4 regions of the Paenibacillus sp. AK121 genome follow, and region 1 is predicted to be linked to each of the others. Evidence: a T-box and tRNA genes for the amino acid it is inferred to sense, from the RefSeq annotation. Region 1 holds a T-box; the other regions hold tRNA genes.
The links. A T-box is a leader RNA that pairs with one kind of tRNA and senses whether it is charged. The one in region 1 lies ahead of leuS (leucine--tRNA ligase), so its partner is inferred to be a tRNA-Leu.
Positions count from the first base shown of each region.

Region 2: it has a tRNA-Leu gene. The T-box ahead of leuS (leucine--tRNA ligase) is inferred to sense a tRNA for this amino acid. The anticodon was not compared.
Region 3: it has a tRNA-Leu gene. The T-box ahead of leuS (leucine--tRNA ligase) is inferred to sense a tRNA for this amino acid. The anticodon was not compared.
Region 4: it has a tRNA-Leu gene. The T-box ahead of leuS (leucine--tRNA ligase) is inferred to sense a tRNA for this amino acid. The anticodon was not compared.

Region 1 is NZ_JAHPJM010000001.1:442,315-445,524, reverse strand. Features, by position in the region: gene leuS (leucine--tRNA ligase) at 1-1,672, opposite strand, end outside; T-box leader at 1,734-1,991, opposite strand; gene KSP24_RS01990 (tautomerase family protein) at 2,171-2,560, shown strand; gene KSP24_RS01985 (class I SAM-dependent DNA methyltransferase) at 2,633-3,210, opposite strand, start outside.
Region 2 is NZ_JAHPJM010000004.1:61,100-64,309, forward strand. Features, by position in the region: gene KSP24_RS09005 (hypothetical protein) at 1-263, opposite strand, end outside; cyclic di-AMP (ydaO/yuaA leader) riboswitch at 377-550, opposite strand; gene KSP24_RS09010 (glutathione peroxidase) at 1,015-1,500, shown strand; tRNA gene KSP24_RS09015 (tRNA-Leu) at 1,649-1,731, opposite strand; gene KSP24_RS09020 (urease accessory protein UreF) at 1,994-2,731, shown strand; gene KSP24_RS09025 (Rha family transcriptional regulator) at 3,023-3,210, shown strand, end outside.
Region 3 is NZ_JAHPJM010000007.1:167,836-171,045, forward strand. Features, by position in the region: gene KSP24_RS14895 (hypothetical protein) at 1-439, shown strand, start outside; gene KSP24_RS14900 (GNAT family N-acetyltransferase) at 510-1,019, shown strand; gene KSP24_RS14905 (N-acetyltransferase) at 1,117-1,557, opposite strand; tRNA gene KSP24_RS14910 (tRNA-Leu) at 1,939-2,023, shown strand; gene KSP24_RS14915 (NAD(P)H-dependent oxidoreductase) at 2,121-2,651, opposite strand; gene KSP24_RS14920 (winged helix-turn-helix transcriptional regulator) at 2,849-3,205, shown strand.
Region 4 is NZ_JAHPJM010000007.1:244,933-248,142, reverse strand. Features, by position in the region: gene KSP24_RS15335 (N-acetylmuramoyl-L-alanine amidase) at 1-61, shown strand, start outside; gene KSP24_RS15330 (divergent polysaccharide deacetylase family protein) at 36-971, opposite strand; gene msrA (peptide-methionine (S)-S-oxide reductase MsrA) at 1,100-1,612, opposite strand; tRNA gene KSP24_RS15320 (tRNA-Leu) at 1,826-1,910, opposite strand; gene KSP24_RS15315 (YhjD family protein) at 2,133-2,669, shown strand; gene KSP24_RS15310 (carboxymuconolactone decarboxylase family protein) at 2,811-3,140, opposite strand.

The DNA.
Region 1 (3,210 bases):
TATCATACAGTACTTTGTGCCAGAAACGGGCATACAGCAAGTGAAGAACCGCATGTTCCGCTCCGCCAATATACAGATCAACAGGCATCCATTCGCGCTGTTTCTCTTTGGATACAAGCTCTTTATCATTTTTTGGATCAATAAAGCGCAGGTAGTACCAGCAGCTTCCTGCCCATTGCGGCATCGTATTTGTCTCACGACGTGCTTTCATACCTGTCTCAGGATCAACGATTTCTACCCAATCTGTCGCATTCGCCAGCGGGGATTCACCTGTACCTGAAGGCTTGATATTGTCCATCTCTGGCAGTACGAGCGGCAGTTGATCCTCAGGAACCGTTTTGATCGTTCCATCTTCTAGATGAATTACTGGAATCGGCTCGCCCCAATAGCGTTGGCGGCTGAACAGCCAGTCACGCAGACGATAGGTAACTTTGCCCTGTCCTTTACCCTCAGCTTCGAGCCATTCGATCATTTTCGGAATAGCTTCCTCATTGGTAAGTCCATTCAGCAAGCCTGAATTGACATGCGGGCCATCCTCGGTGTATGGCTCTTTGTCCACGTCTCCACCTTGAACGACCTCAGTAATTTTCAATCCGAACTTCTTAGCAAATTCCCAGTCACGTGTATCATGACCCGGTACTGCCATAATTGCACCTGTTCCGTAGCCAGCTAGTACATAGTCAGCAATCCAGATTGGCAGCTTTTCGCCGTTCACCGGATTCACTGCATAAGCTCCTGTGAATACGCCTGTTTTATCTTTGGCCAGATCCGTACGCTCCAGGTCGCTTTTCCGAGCAGCTTGTTCACGATACTGTTGTACAGCGTCCTTTTGCTCAGGTGTAGTAATCATATCCACCAATTCCTGCTCAGGGGCCAGCACACAGTAGCTTGCGCCGAACAGCGTATCTGGACGGGTTGTAAATACTGTGAGTTGCTCGTCATATCCTTCAATTGGGAAATGAACCTCTGCACCGGTAGACTTACCAATCCAGTTCCGCTGCATATCCTTAATACTCTCGGACCAGTCCAGCTCCTCCAAATCATCCAGCAAACGATCCGCGTATTCCGTAATTTTCAGCATCCATTGACGCATTGGTTTGCGGATAACCGGATGGCCGCCACGCTCACTCTTACCGTCAATAACTTCTTCATTCGCCAGTACTGTTCCCAGTGCTGGACACCAGTTAACAGGCACTTCAGCTACATAAGCGAGACCGCGCTTATACAGCTGGATGAAGATCCACTGTGTCCATTTGTAATAATCAGGATCAGTTGTACTGATTTCACGGTCCCAGTCATATGAAAAGCCAAGTGATTTGATTTGACGGCGGAAGTTGTTTACGTTCTTTACCGTAATTTCGCGTGGGTGCTCACCTGTATCCAAAGCATGCTGCTCGGCAGGCAGACCAAAGGCGTCCCAACCCATCGGATGCAGCACGTTGTAGCCACGCATTCTTTTATAACGTGAAACAATATCTGTAGCTGTGTATCCCTCCGGATGGCCTACATGCAGACCAGCTCCAGACGGGTACGGAAACATATCCAAAGCATAAAACTTCGGTTTGCCCGGCTCTTCCCCAGTGCGGAACGTCTTGTTCTCATCCCAATATTTTTGCCATTTTGGTTCAATACTTTGCGGTTGATAGCCGTGCTTCGGCTGTGTGTCTGTCATTGTCTTTTCCTCCTCAAACGGTATGCAACAAAAAAACCTCTGCATCCCGTAGCGTGTCAGCGCTAGGGACGAGAGGTTATATTCCCGTGGTACCACCCTAGTTAGCAGAAAGCGTTCTTCGCATTCTACTCCCTTTGCACCTGATAACGGAGGTGATCCGATGCGTGTTAATAACAGAATGCTAACACCTATATAGTGCTTTCCTGCGTTGGACGCATATCTCCGAGGTGAGTTCGCTTTGCACTGTCAACCGGCTTGCACCACCCGCCGGCTCTCTACATGTCCAGTCAAAACTACTATTCCTCATCAGCGATTGTTTAACCGTTAATAATGGCACTATTATATTGAAAACCGCGAAAAAAGTCAAATAAAGACTGCATTTGATACTAAACCCCATCTTCATACTAGTTGTCCATGACACACGAATACGAATGTTTTATAATAACTCCAAGTTACAATGATTCAAGTTGAGATGAGATAAGAAAGGTGAGCTGAGACATGGCACAGATTAAAATTTTCGGAATCAAAGAAAAGCTAAATCCGATCAAAAAGCAACTTTCAGAGGTAATTCACTCTGCCGTGGTGGATGCGTTCAACTATCCTCCAAACAAAAGGTTTCATCGTTTCTTCCCTATGAATCATGAAGACTTTATATACGCCGATGGTCGCTCCGAGGCGTACACCATTATTGAGATCAGTATCTTTGAAGGCAGAACGACAGAAGCTAAGAAGCAACTCATCAACCTGTTATTTCAAAGAATTAACGAACTTTTGGGGATTTCTCCACAGGATCTTGAGATTACGATATTTGAAACCCCGAAACAGAATTGGGGAATTCGGGGTGTACCAGGTGATGAACTTCAGCTGAACTATAAAGTGAATATATGAGTGCAAAAAGACGCCCTTCATGACTTCATGAAAAGCGTCTTTCTTTTTCTATATTAGCTCAATGATTCCTGGCTATTTTACAGCGACATAAAAAAGTCTCGCCGCGTCATCTTCTGCTTCTATCCATTCAAAATCTGCATATACCTTCACATCACGAAAACCCGCTTTGGACAATTCTGCCTTCATCCAGTCTGGATCATAAGCACGCTGTACATGAATTTCCTCAAAACGCTGGTACAGATCGCGTCCTTCATGTTCTGCTCTCGCAAAGATACTGAGATGATGCTCAATTTCACAACGTGGAGTGTCCAATGCGCATGTCCAGATATACGAGATAGAGCGTTCATCCAGTACGAATGGTTGTTCTTCATCATAACGCAAAAAAGTCTGGGGGTGATGTACATCAAACAGAAAGGTTCCACCAGGCTTCAGACCAGCATACGTTCTGCGGAAAGTAGAAATGATATCTTCTTCCTCAAGTAAATAATTCAGGCAATCGCAAAAAGAAATGACAGAATCCACGGGCTCCGGTAAAATCCATTCTCGCATATCCTGCTGTATCCAGCGAACGCTTCCCTCACGAAACAATCGCTGTCCTTGAGGAGTGGTTTCCATTTTGCGACGGGCTACTGCCAGCATGTCAGAGGATA
Region 2 (3,210 bases), on a different contig from region 1:
CATATTTGCAGGAAACGGCAAGTCAAATTCAAGCTGTTTTCGAACAAATACACACTCCCAATTTCTTTACTAGGAAAATTCCATTTTCCCGCTTGCATGGTATTGATGCGCACAATGTGCTCCACACCCATTTTTTTGAGCTGTCGTTCCTCCTGAGTGCTATTTGTGAGAACTGCAAACGCCAATTTTTTGAACATAAGCAATTTCACAAAACTTCTGCCCGCTTCATTCGGTGCAGTGACAATAATTAACCGACCTTCCATCAGTAGCTCCTCTCCCGGTATAAAAAGACAACAAAAAGAAGCCGAAGGAAAAAGGCTTCCTCCGGCTTCATACATTCCATGATAAAATAAACCATGGTTGCACACGGCGGTTTGTTGCCTCTCCCTGTACGCTTACGAGGTTAGCTGTCGGATTCGGACGTGAGAGTCGCCCTATTTACGGCACTTGGCCGGAAAATTCACCCCATGAGACACACACGGCTTGCAAAACCGTACATACTCGTTGGTTCCCCCGCTTTTGCAACTGCAAAATTCAGCGCTTTAGACAATTCGTTGTTGCTTCATTGGTGTTAATTTGAAATTACGTCTTGAATCATACACCCGTGCAAGGAAGACTGTAAAGCTCAACGGCGGGGCTATAAACCACCCTTTAGAGCATAGGAGATTAAGAATAACGCTTACAAGGCAGCTATGCTTCTCGTATCTCTTTAAAACTCTGTATTTCACCCCTTTTTGAAAATGAAAGGCATGTCAATATTGGCGTAGTGTATGGCTTAGTTACTCCTTATTTGCAAAAAGGAAAGAAAATACGCTATACGTGCCAGATAATTACCGATTGAACCCGTTTTTATGAGAAGAAACACCTCAATTAGCTCCATTTGAGGTGCGATTTACCGTTTTGAACAAAAGACGATTTTACAATGGTCCAATGCCCGTATACTCTTCCGGACTTGCAACCCCTTGTTGAGTTGCTTACAATTTAATTGCAGAATATTGAATGAGGAGGGATATCTTGACCGTATATAAATATGATGCACAGACCCTACAAGGGGTACAAATTCCGTTATCCACATACGAAGGGAAAGTTCTACTTATCGTGAATACTGCCAGCAAATGTGGGTTAACCCCCCAGTACAAGGCGCTACAAGAGCTATATGACCAGTATCATGAACAGGGGCTCGAAATTTTGGGATTTCCCAGCAACCAGTTCGCCAAACAAGAGCCGGGCTCCAGCGAGGAGATCTCCGAGTTTTGCCAAATCAATTACGGTGTGACCTTCCCCATGTTCGCCAAGACAGATGTCAACGGTGATCAGGCACATCCTCTATTTCACTACCTGACCCACACCGCTCCAGGAGTATTAGGCTCCAAAGCGATCAAATGGAATTTTACTAAATTCTTAATTACACGAGAAGGTAACGTATTTAAGCGTTATGCGCCGCAAACCACTCCAGATAAGCTTATAGGAGATATTGAGAAGCTTTTGCGGAAAAACTGACATCTTTCTTCATTACAGTTAACGAGCGGTCCGCTGTCCATATGACCGCTTCTGTAACAGAATGATATAACGAAAAATATTTAACGAAAAAAGCACCCCTTCACGTAAAACGTGTCAGGATGCTTTTTCAACTGGGTATTGCACATAATGCGGTCGAGAGGACTCGAACCTCCACGGGCGTACGCCCACTACCCCCTCAAGATAGCGTGTCTGCCATTCCACCACGACCGCATGTCATAATGTATTGAGGCAACAGATTTATTATACTCTCTCAGCAACAATTTGTAAACAATAATATTATAATTTTTTTAATGTAACTTTATATAACATATATAAGCGATAAAATTATTTAATTTGACATGAAAGAGCTCAAAGTGTAAATATATATTACATAAATAATTGAACTATTATTATATAAATAAGATTAGAGTCAAATAAACTGACACAAATATTCACCTCAAGGAGGCGAACCATCCTGCATAAAGGTAACCGATTGCTAAACTACGCATTGTTGTTGGACCCTTCCCTACCCATTGGTGGTTTTACCCGTTTCTACGGACTGGATGAACGTTTCCGTAACGGAAACTTGAACAGTCTACAGGATCTGAAACATTTTATGCGAGACGATTGGTATCCTCAAATTACAACCCTTGACGGCATGGCCATCAAAAGTCTGTATGCAGCCATCCAGCAGAATGACGGTTGGCGGATCGCCCTTATTGATAAAATGCTGTACACCCAACATCCTTCCTCGCAGTATGTGAAAAAATCGCGACTTTCTGGCCAGCGTCTGCTCAAGCTCACCAAGGCTCTTTATCCTTGGCTTGCATTTGACCAACTGGAAGACACACTCACTCAATACAATGCAATTGGCACACTCGCTACTGTCCACACTTGGATTAACTTCCTTCTCGGAACCGATATAGAACAGACCATTCACGGCTATTTTGCCACAGCGGTATCCTTCTGTATCGAAGATGCCTTCAGACTGCTCAATCCTCCTTACGAGGAAAAGAATCCTCTTATCGATCACATGACCAGCGAGTTGCTCACCACCTGGAAGAAATTTAACGAACCTACGCCAAGCTTATTTCAGCCTCACCTTTTCCATAGCCATCAGACCAGTTCCTACATCACTCAGCCACCCTATATGAGCCATAGTAGCCAATTGAATGCATCCAGGCCCTTTTCCTCCTCCATCCTATTCAAACGCCTTCCAGCCTCCCTCTGATGCGTCGTTTTACCAGTCTAGCAGTCACAATAAAAATACTCTGCCCTTTTCTCAAGCGGCAGAGTATTTTTAATTCATGTATCCAAATTCATACCACTCACAGACTATAGTCGGATTATTTTCACTTTTTGCACTTAATTAAGTAATTATTTTAATAAAATAACGCATTTAAGATTGTATAAACACGTATAAAAGTGTATCATAGTTTTAGATGGTTAATTCTAACATGTTTACTGATGATTATTATATCACACCAATTATTCTGCAAGAATCCGTAAGGGGCGATTTCTCTTGAACAACAAAATGCCTGTCACCTCCTTCGGGTGGGCCATCAAACAAAGGCTTGTCGAGCTTCGACTGGATCAGAAAACATTTTGCGAGACACACAATATCCCGCCTTCACGCTTGTCCAATCTGATTCACGGCACCCGTAAAGCACAAAGGTACAGAAAACAAGTTGCTGCAATTCTGAATATCGA
Region 3 (3,210 bases), on a different contig from region 1:
ACGTATTAACATTACACAGCGAATCGATAGATTGGAAATGTCGGTAATGTCGCGTGAATTTGGTGTACAGTTCAGTCTGAGAGAACAGCCGGGTGTGACGGCAGAACTTCAACTAAAAATGGATTTAAACAACCTGGCTGCAGAAATTTTGGAAATGGAAGATCAAACTCCGGGATGTAGCTTATTGCTGTATTTTGATATGAAGATTCGAGATATTGAGACACAATGCAGCCGGATTGAAAAAATACTGGCCGAAATTTGGAAGCCTGAACTTCGACCAGTACAGACGCTAAGTCAGATTTACGGAGAGAAGACATCTACATACCATAATAGGATTGAACTCCAATTTTCCAGGCAAATTAACGAAGATCAGATGGAGGATATTCCAGAGTTGTTGGAACATATGTTGCTGACGCTTACGGAATTAAACAAGATCTAAACATCCCTTTTCCTCTTAATAAAGACAGCCTGTCATTTGGGGAATTTAGAGATAAAGGAGCTAGGGATATATGATAAATGAACACGATTTTTCTGAAATATATGCGATTATGGAGTCTTCTTTTCCAGCATCAGAATGCAGGACGTTTGAGGCTCAAAAGGCTTTGCTAAAACATCCTAGCTATCGCATCATGACTGAAAAGAATGAGCAGGGGAACATAGTGGCTTTCTTGGCAGGTTGGGAATTCGCGCATTTTTGGTTTGTAGAGCATATTGCGGTAGATTCCCGTATACGAGGTGGCGGATTAGGCAAAAAGCTTATGAGTAGATTTGTCTCACGGTCTGATCAGCCAGTAGTGTTAGAGGTTGAGCCGCCAGTGGATGAATGGTCACGAAGAAGAATCGGTTTTTACGAACGATTGGGGTTCCGTTTGAACCATTTTGAATATGTACAGCCCCCTCTAAGAGAAGGACAGGCGGATCTGCGGCTTCAAATTATGAGCTATCCATATGCGTTGGCTGAATCGGCGTTTGCTCCTTTTAAAGAGATTTTATATACCGAGGTTTATGGGCTTAAATAAGGGACTAGACAGTTAGTAGATAAAAGTAAAAGGCTCTGCTTGTGCCGTATGGATACGGGAGCGGAGCCTTTGCTCTAAAAAGTTAAAGGGTGCTTCATTAGTATGAATGTTTAGTCCATATCATCACAAATTCCTTCTCCTCAGTTTCGGCATCCACAGATTCCGCTTGAATGGTAAATCCATTTTTAGTATAAAAGTTAAATGCTTTCGTGTTGGACTGATACACCTTTAATTGAATTTCGTCATGCTGCTTTTTAACCCAATCTAATAGTAGCTTGCCATAGCCTTTTCTTTGAGAATCAACACGTATGAACAGAGCAGCCAAGTATCCATCCAACATGGAAACGAAGCCGCCAATCGTATGATCATCCTGTATGATAACGTAGTTTTGAGCGAGGGGAAGGTACTTGTACTCCATCTCGGCAGCTTGAGATTTCCAATACTGTGGAGCAATAAAATGATGGGCTTCTACAGAAGCATCCAGCCAGATGGCTACCAGTTCTTTCAACTCTTCTACTTTCGCAGATCTAATTGACATTGTAACGCCTCTTTTCACATTATGTAATCTTATCTATACTAAGTATGATACTGAAATAAAAAAGACCGTCCGTAGACGGCCTTTCTACCCGTGGCGCTTAATTAAAACCTTGATCCGTATCCCGCGCCTCCGTCAACTCTGTAAATTAGAGAATAACGGACCGGGTAAGGGATACGCTCAACATGTGATTATTGATGTTGACGCACCTCCTTTCCTGATGCGTTCATCTTACCATATCTGGTTGGTGATATCCAGTGGTTTTATTATATTTGCTAGTATTATTCATAGAAAATATAATATAAAAATGGCTTGCTTTTAAATTCTATGCAAGATATAATCTTAATTACGGTGATTAAAAAAGTTGCCATCAATACATAGTATGCGGTCGTGGCGGAATTGGCAGACGCGCACGGTTCAGGTCCGTGTGGGCTAACCCCCCGTGGAGGTTCGAGTCCTCTCGACCGCATTATACCTAACCATATAAAAACAGGTTCTTGGATTGGCTGGATGCCACCAAGAGCCTGTTTTTATATGGTTAAGATGCGTGTTGTAAAACAGCCATTTTATTTATACTGGAATATATATTTAATATAGTCCTTTGCGCTTTGGTTAATGTCTTCATCACTTGCTTGAAACGAGGCTCCAAAGACAGCGAAATAGGGTAATGTCGTGGCGCCAACATGTACTGCGCTTGCTTTGAAAGGTGCTATAACTTCATCTACCGTAAAGGTAACGGAACCAGTAGATAAGTAGTTTTCTTTTTTATCGCCAATCGACATGGCGATCCCTAGCTTCTTTCCTTTTAACTTATCACCTTTTGAACCATAAGCCCATCCATGCGTAAAAACATCATCAAACCACTTTTTTAACAGAGGAGGGTAACTGTACCAATATAAAGGAAATTGAAATATGATATTGTTGTGTGCTTCAAGTAACTTTTGTTCTTTCAAAACATCAATATTCCAGTTTGGATACTCTTTATAAATTTCATGAATTGTAATTTCATTGGTATATTGAAGCAATTCTTGTTTCCATCTTTGATTTACTCTGGAATCTTCAATATTCGGATGTGCTAAAATCACGAGAGTCTTCATCATAAATCACCTTTCTTACATAGCATCATTTGCTTTTTGGGGATACGTCTTATTATTCTGTACGCTATAAAAAAAGTAAATACACACAATAAAGTAATATAGTTACTTGAAAGTGTGCATGGTACTTAGAGTAAAGATATGTGACTATAGAATTAATTGGATCAACTTAGTTATTTTAGCGGTGAAAAGGTGGTCGTATGAAACAATATAATTTAGGCATAGAAGCAACACTTGAGATCATCGGAGGTAAGTGGAAATCCTTAATCATATGTTTATTAATGGCTGGTAGAAAGAGGACAAGTGAATTACAGCGTAGTATACCAGGCGTTTCTCAAAAGGTTCTTATACAGCAGCTTCGTGAACTTGAGAAGGATGGCATCGTTGGCAGACATGTGTATAATCAAATGCCTCCAAAAGTGGAGTATTATATAACGGAATATGGTATAACAGCAAATGAAATAATTGATTTAATGTGTACCTGGGGAAGAGCAAATATCAATAAAAGACAACAGCAAGGAGAAGATGTGAAGTTGCTAGAGAATGAGTCAAAATGAATAGC
Region 4 (3,210 bases), on a different contig from region 1:
CCAAAAAAGGATTGCTGAAGCTATTGCCGAAGGCATTATTGCCCATCTGACGGCGTGGTAGTATTCGTGGCTGGATCTCCTGTCCACCCCCATACATCACGCACTAGATCGCTAATGCCTACAAACTGAGCATGTTCCTTTAATTTAGGAACCGATGAATGAAGCCCTGAGGAGGTATACATGCCGGACACGCCAACATGTCCAATCGTTACACAGGTGTTGTGCTCTGCCAACCATTCAACCACTTTGCTAAGTTGCCGATTCACATGAGCGAGTGTATGAACATCATCCAAAAAAACATCATTTCGCACCGGTGGCATTCCCTTTTTAGCGGCAAGTTCAGGCACCACTGACCAATAATTAGTTCGGCTATCAACAAAAAATAGTCCATGTTCCTTACAAACATCAAGAACGATGGACATAATGCGCTTGTCTGAGGTGACCTTGGAGCCCATATGGTTGTTCATTCCTATGGCATAAGGAACATCCTTGATAGCTGCGGTCACCTTGGCGCGTACTTCTTCATCCGTCATATTAGCCTTGATTGCTCCAGGTCCAAGCCATTCAGGCTTGCCCTGCTTGGGCTCCATTGGAAGATGGACGATAACATCATGACCACGATTATGCGCTTCCATAGCGTCCTGTTTGGTTGTTGGCAGGAAGGGCATTACAGCAACGGTGATTTTGACAGGTAAATTTAAAATCTCCTTGGTACCTTTCATGTTGTTTCCTAGATCATCAATAATGACAGCAACCCTCTTTTGCTGCTGGTTCTGTTGGTCTATTGCTTCGGCAACAGCAGTTTTACAGACTATAAATAACATACAGACTGAAATACAAAGCACTGCGATGAATTGCATTCTAGATCTTGCATGGTGTACAAGCGCATAAGACGAATTCTTCCGGTTGCGTGATGCCTTTAAAGCCTTTTTTATTATATTTCTCATGTGCAGCTTCCGTCGTGTACTCATTTGCGGGTCAGCCTCCTTCTCTGTCCCTTCATTGTGTGAGTAAAACCGTTTAAATATGTATAAGGCAGATCTGAGATATAACCTCTGATCTGCCTTGAAGTGCGCATAATAACGTATATTAAAGCTGCTTACCAGTTTTTATCGATAAATTCATCACGACCGGATTGGGCTCGATCTTCCTTATAATGCTTCACATTCTTCTTGTGATAATCCTGATGATAATCCTCTGCCGGATAAAAAATTGCAGCCGGAAGAATCTCCGTTACAATTGGCTTATCAAAGCGTCCGCTTTGTACCAACTGTTCCTTGGATTGTTGTGCAAGCTCTCGTTGCTGCTCCGTATGATAAAAAATTGCAGGCTTATATTGTGTGCCTCGGTCCTGAAATTGACCTTCTCCGTCGGTAGGATCTGTTTGCGGCCAATACAATTCAAGTAGCTTTTCATAAGGAAACAGCTCAGGATCAAACGTAATCTGCACCACCTCATAGTGCCCGGTTGTTCCTGTTTTAACCTGTTCGTAGGTCGGATCGGAAATCGTCCCTCCAGTATAGCCTGAGACAATACTATGAATGCCTGGCTGCTCCTCGAACGGAGTCACCATACACCAGAAGCATCCGCCTGCAAAAGTTGCTTTCTCCATCTTTCATCCAACCTTTCAATAGCTTCATCATCAAATGCGTTATTTTCTATCATATCTTAAAAATTAAACTTATAAAAGAATTGCTTATGAACTTGAATAAAGTTCAAGCCCTCGTATTGGAATCATTGCTGGAAGTCTGCAATAATTCCGAAACATAAGAAAAGGTTTATAAAATTGCTACAATAGCAATTCTATAAACCTTTTCTAAATGGATGCGGTCGAGAGGACTCGAACCTCCACGGGGGGTTAGCCCACACGGACCTGAACCGTGCGCGTCTGCCAATTCCGCCACGACCGCATATATATTTGTCGTCTATCTCGAAAGAACCAATCTTTCTTAGCGACAAGATAGATCATACCATGCTCAAATAAAGTTGTCAAATCTTTTGTTTTTCTTTATTTCTTCTTGATAAAAAAGGAATAATACGATAATATAAGAACATAAGTTCTTGGGAACAAAAGTTCCTTTACTTCCATGACTATGAATTATCATCACATTTCCCTAAGGCGGTGAATGGTAATGATCTCTTCAGATACTACTCAGCATTCATGCTCTCTTGTGAAAAGTTATCTGCTCCTTACCTTTATTCAAAAAGTATTTGAGCGTGACAGCCTAATTCTTGAAGAAAGCGGCGTTCTGAAAACCCCTGATCTTTATGTTGAAATGGTTAACGCAGGAATAGATCGTACCGGAATCCTGCTATCTGAAATTAAACATGAATTTAAGAAGTATCACGTTCGTGTTCTAGACATACAACAAAACCACTCCGGCGTTCACGCCACCTATATATATAAAGGCGTTAAAGAGCAGTTCAGTATGCCTATGTCCGCATTCCGCAAAGAAATGTATGAACGAATGCGAGCTTATTTGGGGCTCCCTACCTCTATGCCTCATACGGCGTCTCTACCTTTGCCAGAGAAATATCGCCCCGAATTACCCAATAACTCAACCCCCAAACCCCTACGCGTTGTTGGGCGAAGCTGGATTGCATCCTCTTCTGCCTATAAGCATAAATCCCCTCGCCCTGCTGCTTTTGCTGCAAGCAAAAGAGCATAATCCCCGCACTACATGCAAAAAGAAGCTTCCGCAGGCACTAACTGTGCTCGGAAGCTTCTCTCCATAAACATCACTATCATTTGTTCAGATCAATCTATTTCCCCTATTTTGAGTATGGGTTATCTGTATGGATGATTCGTTTTAATGTAGCGCCTTCTGTACACGTGTAACCCCTTGACTTAGAGCATGTCCTCCACCAACTGCAGCAGCTACAGCAACGGCTTCCATAATCTCCTGATCACTGGCTCCTTTGGAACGCGCCTCATTCACATGATAAAACGTGCACACCTCATTGTTGGCAAATAAGCCAATTCCTAGCGCAATCAGTTGCTTGGTTTTTTCATCTAAACTGCCGGCTTGAAAGCATTCTCCGGTAAAGCGATGATAGGCATGAACTACCTCGGGCAACTTATCTTCCAAATGGCTGATTTGATCCTTGTATGCATGTACTTTTTCGTCCATAACCGTCATTAACACAGCACGCCCTCTCTGTTGAGTTTTGCTTCATTACTGTGTCCGGTTTAGAGTTTCTGTATGCCTA